DNA from 2 places in the Collimonas fungivorans genome. Region 1 is predicted to be linked to the other one. Evidence: predicted binding sites of a transcription regulator. Region 1 holds the regulator's gene; the other holds the start of a gene.
What was found. The regulator sigma-54, encoded in region 1, starts transcription at its own class of promoters, with help from an activator protein. The targets are predictions, from matches to a motif close to TGGCANGNAANCTGCTTT.
Positions count from the first base shown of each region.

Region 2: the regulator sigma-54 is predicted to act here: its motif matches at 3,250-3,267, upstream of prpB (methylisocitrate lyase).

Region 1 is NZ_CP013232.1:760,045-768,123, forward strand. It holds gene aroKB (bifunctional shikimate kinase/3-dehydroquinate synthase AroKB) at 1-974, shown strand, start outside; gene CFter6_RS03210 (deoxyguanosinetriphosphate triphosphohydrolase) at 971-2,122, shown strand; gene CFter6_RS03215 (DUF4197 domain-containing protein) at 2,222-2,911, shown strand; gene hpf (ribosome hibernation-promoting factor, HPF/YfiA family) at 3,033-3,383, opposite strand; gene CFter6_RS03225 (RNA polymerase factor sigma-54) at 3,539-5,020, opposite strand; gene lptB (LPS export ABC transporter ATP-binding protein) at 5,138-5,911, opposite strand; gene lptA (lipopolysaccharide transport periplasmic protein LptA) at 5,908-6,450, opposite strand; gene lptC (LPS export ABC transporter periplasmic protein LptC) at 6,502-7,095, opposite strand; gene CFter6_RS03245 (KdsC family phosphatase) at 7,092-7,679, opposite strand; gene CFter6_RS03250 (KpsF/GutQ family sugar-phosphate isomerase) at 7,679-8,079, opposite strand, start outside.
Region 2 is NZ_CP013232.1:4,365,651-4,373,729, reverse strand. It holds gene CFter6_RS19100 (DUF5677 domain-containing protein) at 1-470, shown strand, start outside; gene CFter6_RS19095 (ubiquitin-like protein) at 749-973, opposite strand; gene prpR (propionate catabolism operon regulatory protein PrpR) at 1,429-3,069, opposite strand; gene prpB (methylisocitrate lyase) at 3,449-4,336, shown strand; gene prpC (bifunctional 2-methylcitrate synthase/citrate synthase) at 4,381-5,556, shown strand; gene acnD (Fe/S-dependent 2-methylisocitrate dehydratase AcnD) at 5,647-8,079, shown strand, end outside.

The sequences.
Region 1 (8,079 bases):
CCAACACCACCGTCGCGCCGCTTTATCTGCAGGGGTTTAGCCAGGCATTGAAAGACGCCGGCAAGAGTGTGCTGGAAATCGTGTTGCCGGACGGCGAAGAAGAAAAGAACTGGGCCAGCCTGATGCAGATTTTCGACCGCCTGCTGGGCGCAAAGTGCGACCGCAAGACGACGCTGATCGCCCTCGGCGGCGGCGTGATCGGCGACCTCACCGGTTTCGCGGCTTCGGCCTACATGCGCGGTGTGCCGTTCGTGCAGATTCCGACTACCTTGCTGGCGCAGGTCGATTCCTCGGTGGGCGGCAAAACCGGCATCAACCACCCGCTCGGCAAAAACATGATCGGCGCCTTCTACCAGCCGCAAGCCGTGATCGCCGACACCATGACCTTGCACAGCTTGCCGGAGCGCGAGCTGTCGGCCGGGCTGGCGGAAGTGATCAAATACGGCGCCGTGATCGACGCCGAATTCTTCACATGGATAGAGGCCAATATCGGCAAGCTGATGGCGCGCGACAATGCCGCCCTGGCTTACGCCATCCGCCGCTCCTGCGAACTGAAAGCCGACGTGGTCCGGCAAGACGAGCGCGAAGGCGGCTTGCGCGCGATCCTGAATTTCGGCCATACCTTCGGCCACGCGATCGAATCCGGCCTGGGCTACGGCAAATGGCTGCACGGTGAAGCAGTCGGCTGCGGCATGGTGATGGCAGCGGACCTGTCGCACCGGCTGGGACATATCAGCGCGGTCGACAAGGAACGCGTCAGCGCGCTGGTGCGCGCCGCCGGCTTGCCGACCGAGGCGCCCAACCTTGGCGCCCAGCGCTGGCTGGAGCTGATGCAGATCGACAAGAAAAATGAAGATGGCCAGATCAAGTTCATCCTGATGAAACCATTGGGCGGCCACCTGATCACCGGCGCGCCGCAAGACGCACTGCTGGCGACGCTGCAGCAACTGGCCTCGGGAGACTTGCCACAATGAATCCGGAAGCGTCCCTTGCTCTCTATGCCGCACATTCTGCGCTGTCGCGAGGACGCCTGTTCGAGGAAACGCCACCCAGCGCCCGCAGCGAGTTCCAGCGCGACCGCGACCGCATCATTCATTGCACTGCATTCCGCCGCCTGGAATACAAGACCCAGGTATTCGTCAACCATGAGGGCGACCTGTTCCGCACGCGCCTGACGCACAGCATCGAAGTGGCGCAGATAGCCCGCTCGATTGCGCGCAACCTGCAGTTGAACGAAGACTTGGTGGAAGCGATTTCACTGGCCCACGACCTCGGACATACGCCATTCGGCCATGCCGGCCAGGATGCCTTGAATGACTGCATGGAGGGCCATGGCGGCTTCGAACACAATCTGCAGAGCCTGCGTGTGGTCGACCAGCTGGAACAGCGCTACGGTGCGTTTGACGGCCTGAACCTGATGTTCGAGACCCGCGAGGGCATCCTGAAGCACTGTTCGCTGGCCAATGCCAAGAAACTGGGCGATATCGGCGAGCGCTTCATACAGCGCAAGCAGCCGAGCCTGGAGGCGCAAGTCGCCAACCTGGCCGACGAGATCGCCTATAACAACCACGATGTCGACGACGGCCTGCGTTCAGGCTTGCTGACACTGGAGCAGATGAACCAGATTGATTTCTACGCAAGACATAGCCGCGAGGTCGAACGGCTGTTTCCGGGCCTGGGCGGGCGCCGTGCGATCAACGAGACGGTGCGGCGCATGATCAATGCCCTGATCACCGACCTGATCCAGACCTCGCAGCAACGAATCCTGGATGCCCGCCTGCAGAGCGTCGACGACGTGCGCAATGCGCCGCCCCTGATTGCATTTTCCGACGGCATGGCGCAACAGGCTGCCTTGCTGAAACGCTTCCTGCGCGAAAACCTGTATCGCCATTACCTGGTCAACCGCATGACGGCCAAGGCGCGCCGCATCGTCGCCGAACTGTATGCCTGTTTCAGCGCCGAACCGAACCTGCTGCCGCCCGACTACCAGCTCGACCAAGCTGGCGCCGCCGGTGCAAATTCGCAGGCGCGCGCGATTGCCGATTACATCGCCGGCATGACCGACCGTTATGCGATACGCGAGCACAGGCGCCTGTTCCTGGTGGACGAAGGCCATCTTTAATTGATATTCGGGCAGCAGGGCCATTTTCAGCTTCTTGATCTAATCGCAACAAATTGGGTTAGACTTTGTCGTTATCCATATAACCTCATGAGGATCACCATGCGACGCATATACCAAACGGCAGTGACTTTGACCCTGGCGGCGGCGGCTTCCGCTGCGCTGGCTTTATCGCTAAGCGACCTGAGCAACCAGGACGCCAGCAGCGGCCTGAAAGCCGCATTGCAAAAGGGCGCGGATGTTGCAGTGTCGAAGCTGGGCGTCGAGAACGGTTTCCTGAACAACGACAAGGTCAAGATCGGCTTGCCCAGCGTGCTCGATAAAGCCATGCCGCTGTTGCGGATGACCGGCCAGGGACAGAAGCTGGACGACCTGGTGGTGTCGATGAACCATGCCGCGGAACAGGCGGTGCCGCTGGCCAAGCCCTTGCTGTTGAATGCGGTCAAATCGATGTCGGTCACCGACGCAAAAAATATCCTGACCGGCGGCGATACCTCGGTGACCGATTTCTTCAAGCAAAAGACTTCGGCGCAGCTGGGCCAGAAATTCCTGCCTATCGTCAAAGGCGTGACCGATCGCAACGGCCTGTCGGCGCAATACAATTCGGTCATGGGACAAGTCGGCAAGACCGGCATGGTGCCGGCCCAGCAGAGTACCGTCGAAGGTTATGTCACGCAGCGCGCGCTGGACGGCCTGTACACCATCATCGGCGATGAAGAGAAAGCCATACGCCAGGACCCGGTCGGCGCCGGCAGCGCGATTATCGGCAAGGTGTTCGGCGCATTGAAGTAAAAGCGCCTGGCAGCGATAAACAATAATATGGTTTGAAACTAAGTTTGACAATAACAAAGGGCGCATTGACTGCGCCCTTGTTCATTTATTGGCGCGAGCCACACAGCTCGCGCAGGCCGGATCAGGTCGCGGCGGGGAGTTCTTCCGGCAGGTGCTTGATGGCATCGTGCTGGTGGTCTTGCATCTTGTCCTTGTACTTGATCACCTGGCGATCGAGCTTGTCGATCAGGGCGTCGATGGCGGCATAAAGATCATGGGCAATGCTTTCGGCATGCAGATCTTTTCCTTTTACGCGCAGATTGATTTCCGCTTTTTGGCGTTTTTCTTTTTCAGTAATCTTGTCGACCGTCAGGATCACGCTGATATCGATGACCTGGTCGAAATGGCGTTTGATACGCTCTAGTTTGCTTTGTACGTATTCGCGAATGGCAGGGGTTAACTCGAGGTGATGCCCACTGATGGTGAAGTTCATACAGCGCTCCTATCAAGAATATTGCTGGCGGTCCGGAGCAGGATACGCAGGATCTTTAAGCGGACGGTTCACTACAAACTGTCCTGGCAAGAACCAATGAAACCCGCTTGGTCAGCACACAGCAAGGGTAAGCTTTACAATCAAACCAGAAAAAACTACAAGGCTTTGCGTAAATTAACTGACGGAATTTTCAGTGCTTCGCGATATTTTGCGACGGTGCGGCGGGCAACCACCATACCTTGTTCCGCAAGCATGTCGGCAATCTTGCTGTCAGAGAAAGGATTTTTTGTATCTTCCGCTCCTATCAATTGCTTAATGAGTGCCCTGATTGCCGTTGAGGAAGCCTCTCCACCTGCCTCAGTAGCAACATGGCTGCCGAAGAAATACTTCAGTTCAAACATCCCGTGGGGAGTGAGCATGTATTTCTGAGTGGTTACACGAGAAATAGTACTCTCGTGTAGTCCCAGTGTATCAGCTATTTCACGCAACACAAGCGGCCGCATGGCGACCGCCCCGTGCGAAAAGAAATTCCTCTGGCGCTCGACGATTGCCTGCGCCACGCGCAGGATGGTGTCGAAACGCTGCCGCATATTCTTGATCAGCCACTTGGCTTCCTGCAACTGCGAAGTGAGGGCGCCGTCGCCCTTGCTTTGCTTGAGAATGTTGGCATACAGGACATTTACCCTGAGCCTTGGCATGACGTCATTGTTCAGCATCACCTGCCAGCCCTGCTTGCTGCGCCTGACGATCACGTCCGGCACCACATAGTCGGAGGTGTTGGCGGCGAACGCTGCGCCCGGATGCGGATTGCACTGCTTGATGACGGCCTGCGCCTCGCGCAGGTCCTCGTCGTCGCAGTCGAGCGCTTTCTTGATTTTGTTGAAATCGCGTTGCGCAAAAAGCATCAGGTGGTCTTGTACGATCGCCAACGCCAGGCGGCGCGTGACAAATGGCACTTTGATAAAACGCCTGATCTGCAAGCCCAGGCATTCCGCGGCATTGCGGGCGCCGACGCCGGCCGGGTCGAAACTCTGCACCATCTTCAGCGCCGTCGACAGTTCTTCGATGGCGATCTCCAGTTCCGGCGGCAGGCGCTCGAGGATCTCCTCCAGCGATTCTTCCAGGTAGCCGTTGTCGTCCAGCGCATCGATGGTCAGTTCGACCAGGGCGCGGTCGCGTATGTCGTTCAGCGTCTCGCGCATCTGCTGCAACAGGTGTTCGCGCAGGGTGCATTCGTGGGCTTCCAGCTGCGGCCGCGCATCTTCGTCATCCGGCGTCTTCGAACTGCGCGCGACGTCGTCGAAACTCCATTCGCTGTCACCGCTTTCCGCGCCGCTTTCGACGGCCGGCGGTGTGTCCAGGCCGGCTTCGCTTTCGCTCGGCGAGCTGCTCACTTCGCTGTCGCCCACCGGCGCGTCCATGGTTGACGTGGTGCCGCTGATGGCGCCGTCCGCCAGCAGGCGCACGGAGTTATCGAGCGGGTCGTCGACCCGTTCCAGCAGCGGATTGTCCGACAGGATCTGTTCCAGCTCCTGGTGCAGTTCGAGCGTAGACAATTGCAGCAGCCGGATGGACTGCTGCAACTGAGGCGTCAGCGCAAGATGCTGCGAGGTGCGTAGCTGGAGTGATTGTTTCATGGCTTCCGTGCAGACAATTCACTTGAATTTTCACTTGCATTTCTTTGTTCGGGGCAGGCTGCCGCAGCAGCGCGGCGAATTGCCTGTCCCCGACCGTTCAGTTGCGTTCCGCTGAAGCTACATGCGGAAATGCTCGCCCAGGTACACGCGCCGCACCGACTCATCGGCGATGATGTCGTCCGGACTGCCGCTGGCCAGCACGCTGCCTTGGTTGATGATATAGGCGCGGTCGCAGATGCCGAGTGTCTCGCGCACGTTGTGGTCGGTGATCAGCACGCCGATGCCGCGTTCCTTGAGGAAGCGGACGATGCGCTGGATTTCGATCACGGCGATCGGATCGATACCGGCAAACGGTTCGTCCAGCAGCACGAAGCGCGGATTGGTGGCTAGCGCGCGGGCGATTTCGACACGCCGGCGCTCGCCGCCGGACAGTGATAGCGCCTGGTTTTCACGCAGCTTCTCGATTTGCAGTTCATGCAGCAGTTTCTGCAGCTGCTCGTCGATTTCGGCCTTGGTGAGCGGCTTGCCGTTGGGCCGCTGCAGTTCCAGGACGGCGCGGATATTGTCTTCCACCGTCAGCTTGCGGAATACCGACGCCTCTTGCGGCAGGTACGACAGGCCAAGCACCGCGCGCCTGTGGATAGGCAAGCGCGAAATGTCGACGCCGTCGAGGTCGATCTCGCCGCCGTCCGACGGCACCAGGCCGACGATCATGTAGAACGATGTAGTCTTGCCGGCGCCATTGGGGCCAAGCAGTCCGACCACTTCGCCGCATCGGACTTCCAGCGAAACATCGTGCACCACCTGGCGCGCGCCGTAGCTTTTCTGCAGACCTTTGACGATCAGGGTGCTGGGAGCGCCGCTCACTGATGTGCTCACTGCGGCGCTCATTGCGGCGCCTTCGGGCGCGGCTGGATGACGGCGCGTATGCGTCCGGCGCCCGGCTGGCTGTTGCCGTTGACGGTATTGTTGACCGAATAGAATTCGGTGCGGCTGTCGTAGGAAATGAACTCGCCGTTGACTTCGTCGGTCGGCTTGTCGCCCTGCAGGCGGCGCATTTGCGCCTTGGAGAACAGCTTGGTGATTTCAGTCTTGCCGTCGTATTCGATGCGTTCCGCATGGCCGTCGATCCACAGGTCAGGACCGCCGTCGCGTTTTTGCTTGAACGTGGCGAGTTTTCCCGGATCCGCGTACAAGGTGGCGAACTGGTAGCCGGATGGGTCGGTGGTCACCACCACGCGGTCGGCTTTCATCAGCAGCGTGCCGCGTGTCAGGACCACGTTGCCGGTGGCGACATTGACCTGTTTGACGTCGTCATAGGTGAGCTGGTCGGAATCGATCAGCGTCGGTTTTTCGGAGTCTGCTTTTTCTGCATGCGCCAGGTTCACGGCGCTTAGCAACAGCAGGGATATGAAAAATAGTCGTTTCATGAAAAATCCTGGATAAAGGATAGAGCGGTATGCATAAAATAATTTGCAGGATCAGCGAGGTTTCGGCGGGAACACGCCATGCACCTTGCTGAACATTTTCAGCACCCGCGTGGAATTATTGAAATCCATGCCGGTGCCGTGCAATGTCGATTGTCCCAGTATCATTTCCACCGGCTTGTCGGATTGCATGACGTCATCGTCGGGCAATAGCAGCAGGTATTCGGATTTCAGGTGGAAATTGTCGGCCTGCGGCGTCTTAGGCCGGTCCGCATTGACGTTGCCGTACAAATGCACCTTGCTGTTGTTGTCTTCAATCTTGCCACGGTCGGCGCGCAGGTTCATCGGCGGCTTTTCCTTGTCCAGGCTATGGATCAGCGGCTTTTGCACGTCAAACGAATCGTCCCCCGGGTTGTGGGTCAGGAGGTCGCCGGCGATGTTGTAGCGCGGCTGGCCGGTGGGCGACATCTGCACGTAATTGAAATGCTCGACGAAATAATCCGGCGCGGTGCGCGTCACCTTCGGCAGCAGGTCTTCGGTATTCTTGTGCATCACTTGCATCAGCCAGAAACTGCCGAGCGCCAGCAGGATGAACAATATCAGCAGCAGCAGGAAGCGGAAGCGGTAAGTGGAGCGCAGGTTTTTCATGCGATGCCTGACGGTGTGGTGCGCAGGTACGACGCCAGCGTGGCGGCGTAGGTATTTTGCGCTTGCATGATCAGGTCGCAGATTTCACGCGCGGCGCCGTGGCCGCCGCCGGCCTGGGTGACGTAATGCACGCGGCTCCTGACATCGGCATGGCCGTTGGGCACGCTGACGGCGAAACCGACTTGCGACAGGATCGGCAAGTCGATCACGTCGTCGCCAATAAAACCGCAGGCATCCGGAGCCAGCTGCAGCTGCTCCAGCAATTTGACGAAAGCCGCATGCTTGTCGTGCACACCCTGCTGCACATGGGCGATGCCAAGGTCGCTGGCGCGCCGGCTGACAATCGCCGACTGCCGTGCGCTGATGATGGCGGTGGCGACGCCGCTTTGCTGCAGCTGCTTGATGCCATGGCCGTCGAGCGCATTGAAGCGCTTGAGCTGTTCGCCGTCGGCGCCATACAGCAGGCCGCCGTCGGTCAGGATGCCGTCGACGTCAAATATCATCAGGCGCACCCGCGCCGCGCGCGCCGTCAGGTCGGCGCGGTTGGCACTATCACCATCGCCCTGCTTGGCCAGGATCGTCATCAGATCACCTTGGCGCGCGTCAGGTCATGGATATGCAGCGCGCCGACCAGCGTGCCGGCGGCGTCGGTCACCAGCAGCTGGTTGATGCGGAACTGCTCCATCATGTGCACCGCGTCGACCGCCAGCTGGTCCGGGCCTATGCTGTGCGGATTGGCGTGCATGACGTCGGCGATCTTCAGCTTGGTGAAATCCTGCACCTGTTCGATCAGGCGCCGCAGGTCGCCGTCGGTAAATACGCCGATGGCATGGAATTTTTCATCCACCACCGCGGTCATGGCAATACCCTTGCGAGTGATTTCCAGCAGCGCGGTCGACAGCGACACGTCCGCGGTCACCGCCGGAATCGCTTCGCCGCCGCGCATGACGTCGCGCACATGGGTCAGCAGGCGCCGCCCGAGGG
Region 2 (8,079 bases), 2.0 Mb from region 1:
GCATCGCACTTAGTATTAGAGAGTTGCTTCGTCAAGGCTATGTATTTTCAGCAGTGATCCTACTTCGGTCAATGCTTGAGCGCTTAGCATTGATTATCTACTTGTGCGATACGCCTAGCGCAGTCGATTCGTGGCATGCCGGGTGGGAACGAAAGACTCAGCCTTCATTCAAGGTGCTTATGCAACATCTGGACAAGGCAAATAAGTACACGTTCACGGAAGTCGAGCGCCAGAAATTCTCTGATCGACTCCACAAGGTTGTCCACCCTGACCCAGCTGCGGCGATATGGAACACGACCGAACGAGGGGGCCGCCCAGCCTTCGCCTCAGGCAAACTCATTAACGCTCCAGAAACTTGTGATTTCTGTGCGGCTTTCACGCATCAATGCTTATCGCAACTTATACGGGTTGCACTGGTCATTTTTCCAGAGGCTAATCGAAGCGATAGCATGCAACTTGGAGAGTGGTAGTACGTCCAGAATCAAACGCAAATCAGTCCGAAAGCAAACGCGACGTTACAGGGGAAGATTCCGAGTTTGTTAGACAGTGTCTAACAACCCGTCTAAAAAGACAAAAGAAAAAGGGCTGCAATCGCTTGCAGCCCTTTATATGTATTGGCTCCCCGGCCTGGACTCGAACCAGGGACCTGCGGATTAACAGTCCTAGACACGATGACATTACGGACGCGATTACGCTGTCGTCTCATAAATTTCCTGATAAAACGCAGCCGACCCGCTCCAAATACGAGTTACCTCAACGCCATAGCCACGATGGAGTTCTCTTTGATACCATAGTCTGATACCCGCTTGCCTTTTTCCAGATTTTTGTAGGCATACATCAGCAAAAATTTGTCAAAGGTGATTCCTGTTTTGTCTTGAGTTTTCGCATAAACGTATTCGATAGTGTCTGAGAGCTCAACCTCAAGCGTGGTATTTATAGAGTTATCTGCTGATTTGATAAAAATCTGCATCATTGTTTCCCTTACGGTTGATTCAATCTTGAAATTATTTGGCATCTGCAAACCGAGTCAGGACGTTATTTCAACCCTGCTCTCGCTGGAAACAATTGGCTTTGAAAAGATGCCTCGAGGACATCAATTGACAGAATAGTTGAAATTTTCCGTAAGGCAAATAATTAAACTATTACTCTCTATAGTCACCCTATAAATTGCGATATTGAGAAAACATAAAATCAATTAAATCAACAAGTTATGTAATCTCTAAAGGTAATTTAATATCGCAATAAATAAAAGGTAAGTCTTTGATTTTAAATAAAAAATATATACTTGGAATGGTGGTTTCATGGCCTATCCGGGGTTCGAATCCCCGTCTCGCCAAGAATATCAGCCGTTGTAATCAAACGGCTTCTCAAGAAAAGCCGCCTTTATGGGCGGCTTTTTTTCGTCCTCGGGTTAACTCGGGAGGGCTTTCACGACCCCTTGATTTTGCGCCACAGCGTAGTGCGGCTGATTCCGAGATGTCTGGCGGCAGCTGCGCGGTTGCCGTCAAAGCGGGCCAGCACTTGCGCGATGTTTTCGGCGGTTTGTGGTGCGGCGTCTGCGGCTGTTGCTGCGACGGCTGGCGTTGCTGCCGCCTGGGCGAACTCCGGCGCAATGCTGGCGATGAAGGCCGGCGACAACGCCTGCAGTGGTTCGGCCGCCAGGAACAGCGCCAGCCTTTCCATCAGGTTGCGTACTTCGCGCGCATTGCCGGGCCAGGCGTAGGCGCTGAGCAGGGGCGTGCAGGCGACGATTTCGGCATGCAGGTTCGGGTGCGGGCGAGCGCCCAGCGCGGCCAGCGCTTTTTTCAAGCACCATTCGGCCAGCGCGATCAGGTCTTGCGGGCGTTGGCGCAGCGGCGCCAGCGTCAGGCGCAGCACCGCCAGGCGATAGAACAGGTCGGCGCGGAAACGGCCTTCGCGGATGCGCTGCTCGAGGTCGCAATGGGTGGCGCTGATGATGCGCACTTCGACTGCAATCGGCCGCGTGCCGCCGACCCGCACCACTTCGCGCTCTTCCAGCACCCGCAGCAAACGGGTTTGCAGCGCCAGCGGCATTTCGCCGATTTCATCCAGGAACAGCGTGCCGCGGTGCGCCGCTTCGAACAGGCCGGCATGGCCGCCGCGGCGCGAACCGGTGAACGCGCCTTCCTCGTAACCGAACAGCTCCGACTCCAGCAGCGATTCCGCAATCGCACCGCAATTGACCGCGACGAACGGTTTGTTGCCGGCGAGGGCGCGCGAATTTTCGCGGTGGATCGCTTGCGCCACCAGTTCCTTGCCCGTGCCGGTTTCCCCCTGGATCAGCACCGTTGCCTGCGATTTGGCATACAGCACGATGGACTGGCGCAGGGTTTCCATCGCCGGCGAGTCGCCGCGCAAATCGTTGATGCCGTGCTTGGCGCGCAGGGTGTCTGCCAGCGGCGCGCTGGCGCGGCCGCGGCTGGCTTCCAGCTGCGTCAGCCGCGCGATTTCCAGCGCATCATCGAAAGCCTGGCGGATCGACGCCGCGGAATACACGAAAACCGCCGCCAGCCCAGCTTCCTCGGCCAGGTCGGTGATCAGGCCGGCGCCGACGATCGCCTTGACGCCGCGCGCCTTGAGTTCATTGATCTGCGCCCGCGCATCTTCTTCGGTGGCGTAGTCGCGCTGCAGGATATTGAAGCCGAAGGCGTCCCGGAATTCCTTGAGCGCCGGCATGCTTGACTGATAAGTGACGATGCCGATGTCGGGCGTGATCTTGCGCGCGCGCGCCAGGGCCTGCAGCACGTCGAAACCGCTGGCCTTGGCGATCACCACCGGCACCGACAGCCGGCTTTTCAGGTAGGCGCCGTTGGAGCCGGCTGAGATCACCGCGTCGCAGCGTTCGGTTTCCATCCGTTCGCGGATGTGGCGCGCGGCTTCGTCGAAGCCCAGCTCGATCGGTTCGATGGTCGCGCGGTCGTCGTATTCCAGCGTGATGTCGCGGAACAGGTCGGACAGGCGCGACACAGAGACGGTCCAGATCACCGGTTTCTGGTTGCTGTCGCCAGCATTGCTGGCATCGCGGCGGGCAGGGGAGGAGGGTTGCATGTTTCAAATGCGTTTAACGCATGTGTTTCAATAGCGATGAATGTAACACAGGGTGAAACATTTCTATTGTTTGGTGAAGCTAGAAGTGGATTTGATTTTTTGCTATTTTATTTTCTAAGTGATTGATTTTATTTTGCTATTTCGATTTTCCCTATGGTCTGCCATTGCTCTTGGCTGGTTTGGCACGCTGATTGCTCTATAGTAGGTAAATCCTCATGCAGCTATCTGTATGAAACAGACGTAGGGCGGGCAGATTTTCTGCCCACGCTGAAGGCGTTCCTTGAATAATCGACGTTCCGCGTGGGCACGGGTGGCCACCCTACAAGTTCTCGCAAATCGGCATTAGTGCCCGTAGGTGCAATTTTTATCAGGAGAAGACATGAGTTCATATTCCGCAGGCGCGGCCTTCCGCAAGGCGGTGCAGGAAGAATCGCCGCTGCAGGTGATCGGCGCCATCAACGCCAACCACGCGCTGCTGGCAAAGCGTGCCGGCTTCAGGGCGATCTACCTGTCCGGCGGCGGCGTCGCCGCCGGTTCGCTCGGCTTGCCCGACCTCGGCATCTCCAACCTGGACGACGTGCTGACCGACGTGCGCCGCATCACCGATGTCTGCGACCTGCCGTTGCTGGTCGACGTCGACACCGGTTTCGGCGCCAGCGCCTTCAACGTCGCGCGCACCGTCAAGTCCATGATCAAGTTCGGCGCCGCCGCGATCCACATCGAAGACCAGGTCGGCGCCAAGCGCTGCGGCCATCGTCCCAACAAGGAAATCGTCAGCAAACAGGAAATGGTCGACCGCATCAAGGCCGCGGTCGATGCCCGTACCGACGACAATTTCGTGATCATGGCGCGCACCGACGCGCTCGCGGTCGAAGGACTGGAATCGGCGCTGGAACGCGCAATCGCCTGCGTCGAGGCCGGCGCCGACATGATTTTCCCGGAAGCCATCACTGAGCTTGGCATGTACCAGACCTTCGCCGCCGCGGTCAAAGTGCCGGTGCTGGCCAACATCACCGAATTCGGCTCCACGCCGTTATTCACGGTGGAAGAATTGAAGTCGGCCGACGTCGGCCTGGTGCTGTATCCGCTGTCGGCCTTCCGCGCCATGAACAAGGCGGCGGAAAACGTGTATGCCGCGATCCGCCGCGACGGCACGCAAAAGAATGTGGTCGACACCATGCAGACCCGCATGGAACTGTACGAGCGCATCAACTATCACGATTTCGAACGGCACCTGGACGCCTTGTTTGCGGCCCAGAAGAAATAAGACCATCCATACACATCGATTCTTTTCCGTCAGGAGATCAGGCAATGAGCGACGCATCAACAAATGCAGCAACAAACGAACAAACCACTGCTTTCAAACCGAAAAAATCCGTCGCCCTGTCCGGCGTCGCCGCAGGCAACACTGCCCTGTGTTCGGTCGGTAAAACCGGCAACGACCTGCATTACCGCGGCTACGACATCCTGGATATCGCCGATACCTGCGAATTCGAGGAAATCGCTTACCTGCTGGTGCACGGCAAGCTGCCGAACAGCGCCGAACTGAAGGGCTACAAGACCAAGCTGAAAGCCCTGCGCGGCTTGCCGGCCAGCGTCAAGGCTGCGCTGGAAGCCTTGCCTGCCGCTTCGCACCCGATGGACGTGATGCGCACCGGCGTCTCGGTGCTCGGCTGCGCCTTGCCGGAGAAAGACGACCACAACGCGCCCGGCGCGCGCGACATTGCCGACCGCCTGATGGCTTCGTTCGGCTCCATGCTGCTGTACTGGTATCACTTCAGCCACAACGGCAAGCGCATCGAAGTCGAAACCGACGACGATTCCATCGGCGGCCATTTCCTGCACCTGCTGCACGGCGCCAAGCCGTCCGCCTCGTGGGAAAAGGCAATGCACGTCTCGCTGATCCTGTACGCCGAGCACGAATTCAATGCCTCCACCTTTACCAGCCGGGTGATCGCCGGCACCGGCTCGGATTTCCATTCCGCCATCACCGGCGCCATCGGCGCCTTGCGCGGTCCGAAACACGGCGGCGCCAATGAAGCTGCGTTTGAAATCCAGAAACGCTACGACAATCCGGACGAAGCGGAAGCCGATATCCGCAACCGGGTCGCGAACAAGGAAGTTGTGATCGGTTTCGGCCATCCGGTGTATACCGTCTCCGATCCGCGCAACAAGGTGATCAAGGAAGTGGCGCGCACATTGTCGGTGGAAGCCGGTTCGACCGCGATGTTCGATATCGCCGAACGGCTGGAAAGCGTGATGTGGGAAGTCAAGAAAATGTTCCCCAACCTGGACTGGTTTTCCGCCGTCTCGTACCACATGATGGGTGTGCCGACCGCGATGTTTACGCCGCTGTTCGTGATTTCCCGCACCTCCGGCTGGGCTGCTCATATCATAGAGCAGCGCATCGACAACAAGATCATCCGGCCGTCGGCCAATTATGTCGGCCCGGACAACCTGGCGTTTGTGCCGATCGCTAAACGGTAGGGTGAGCAGGCAGTTTTGCCCACGCTGTGCCCCGAGCCATCCGCGTGGGCGCAGGTGCCCACCCTACATTATTCTTTCCCTGATTGAGCCATGAATACAGCAAACCGTAAACCTCTGCCCGGCACCAAGCTGGATTTTTTCGATACGCGCGCCGCGGTCGATGCCATCGCGCCCGGCGCCTACGACAAGCTGCCGTACACCTCGCGCGTGCTGGCCGAGAACCTGGTGCGCCGCTGCGACCCGGCGACCCTGAGCGCATCGCTCAAGCAATTCATCGAGCGCAAGCGCGACCTCGACTTTCCGTGGTTCCCGGCACGCGTGGTATGCCATGACATCCTCGGCCAGACCGCACTGGTTGACCTCGCCGGCCTGCGCGACGCCATTGCCCTGCAAGGCGGCGACCCGGCGCTGGTCAACCCGGTGGTGCCGACCCAGCTGGTGGTGGACCATTCGCTGGCGGTCGAATGCGGCGGCTTCGACGCCGACGCCTTCGACAAGAACCGCGCCATCGAAGACCGCCGCAATGAAGACCGTTTTGATTTCATCAACTGGACCAAGAAGGCGTTCAAGAACGTCGACGTCATCCCGCCGGGCAACGGCATCCTGCACCAGATCAACCTTGAGCGCATGTCGCCGGTGATCCAGGTGAAAGACGGCGTCGCCTTCCCCGATACCCTGGTCGGCACCGACAGCCACACGCCGATGGTCGACGCGCTGGGTGTGCTCGCCATCGGCGTCGGCGGCCTGGAAGCGGAAAGCGTGATGCTGGGCCGCGCCTCCTGGATGCGGCTGCCGGACATCATCGGCGTCGAGCTGAGCGGCAAGCCGCAGCCGGGCATCACCGCCACCGACATCGTGCTGGCGCTGACCGAATTCCTGCGTGCGCAAAAGGTCGTGTCTTCCTATCTCGAATTCTACGGCGAGGGCGCCTCGCACCTGACGCTGGGCGACCGCGCCACCATTTCCAACATGGCGCCGGAGTTTGGCTCCACCGCCGCGATGTTCTACATCGATGAGCAGACCATCAAATACCTCCGGCTCACCGGCCGCGAGGAGGCACAGGTCCTGTTGGTGGAAACCTACGCCAAGCAAGCCGGACTGTGGGCCGACAGCCTGCGCAACGCCGAGTACGAACGCGTCCTCAGCTTCGACCTGTCTTCCGTGGTGCGCAATATCGCCGGACCATCCAATCCGCACAGCCGTGTGCCGACCTCGGAACTGGCGGCGCGCGGCATCAGCGGCAAGGTAGAGAACGAGCCAGGCCTGATGCCGGACGGCGCCGTGATCATCGCCGCCATCACCAGCTGCACCAACACCAACAATCCGCGCAACATGATCGCCGCCGGCCTGCTGGCGCGCAACGCCAATGCCCGCGGCCTGAGCCGCAAGCCATGGGTCAAGAGCTCGCTGGCGCCAGGCTCGAAGACGGTCGCCCTATATCTGGAAGCTGCCGGGCTGCTGCCGGAACTGGAAACGCTGGGCTTCGGCGTGGTCGCCTTTGCCTGCACCACCTGCAACGGCATGAGCGGCGCGCTCGATCCGGTCATCCAGAAGGAAGTGGTGGAGCGTGACCTGTACGCCACCGCGGTCCTGTCCGGCAACCGCAACTTCGACGGCCGCATCCATCCCTACGCCAAGCAGGCCTTCCTGGCCTCGCCGCCTCTGGTGGTGGCTTACGCCATCGCCGGCACCATCCGTTTCGACATCGAGAAAGACACCCTCGGCATTGACGCCGACGGTCATCCCGTGACCCTGAAAGACATCTGGCCGTCCGATGAAGAAATCGACGCGATTGTCGCCGCCAGCGTCAAGCCGGAACTGTTCCGCAAGGTCTACGAGCCGATGTTCGCCGTGGTGGCAGATAACAGCGAGAAGGTCAGCCCGCTGTACGACTGGCGCCCGCAGACCACCTACATCCGCCGTCCGCCATATTGGGAAGGCGCGCTGGCCGGCGCTCGTACCATGACAGGCATGCGGCCGCTGGCGGTGTTGGGCGACAATATCACCACCGACCACCTGTCGCCGTCGAACGCCATCATGCTCGACAGCGCCGCCGGCGAATACCTGGCCAAGATGGGTTTGCCGGAGGAAGATTTCAATTCCTACGCCACCCATCGCGGCGACCATCTCACGGCACAGCGCGCCACTTTCGCCAACCCCACACTGAAGAACGAAATGGTGCAGGAAAATGGCAAGGTCAAAGCGGGTTCGCTGACCCGGGTCGAACCGGAAGGCAAGGTCACGCGCATGTGGGAAGCCATCGAGGTCTACATGGAACGCAAGCAGCCGCTGATCGTGATCGCCGGCGCCGACTATGGCCAAGGTTCTTCACGCGACTGGGCGGCCAAAGGCGTGCGCCTGGCAGGTGTAGAAGCCATCGCGGCGGAAGGTTTCGAGCGCATCCACCGCACCAACCTGGTTGGCATGGGCGTGCTGCCGCTGGAGTTCAAGCCCGGCGTCAACCGCAATACCCTGGCCATCGACGGCAGCGAAACCTTCGACGTGCTGGGTGCGCGTACGCCG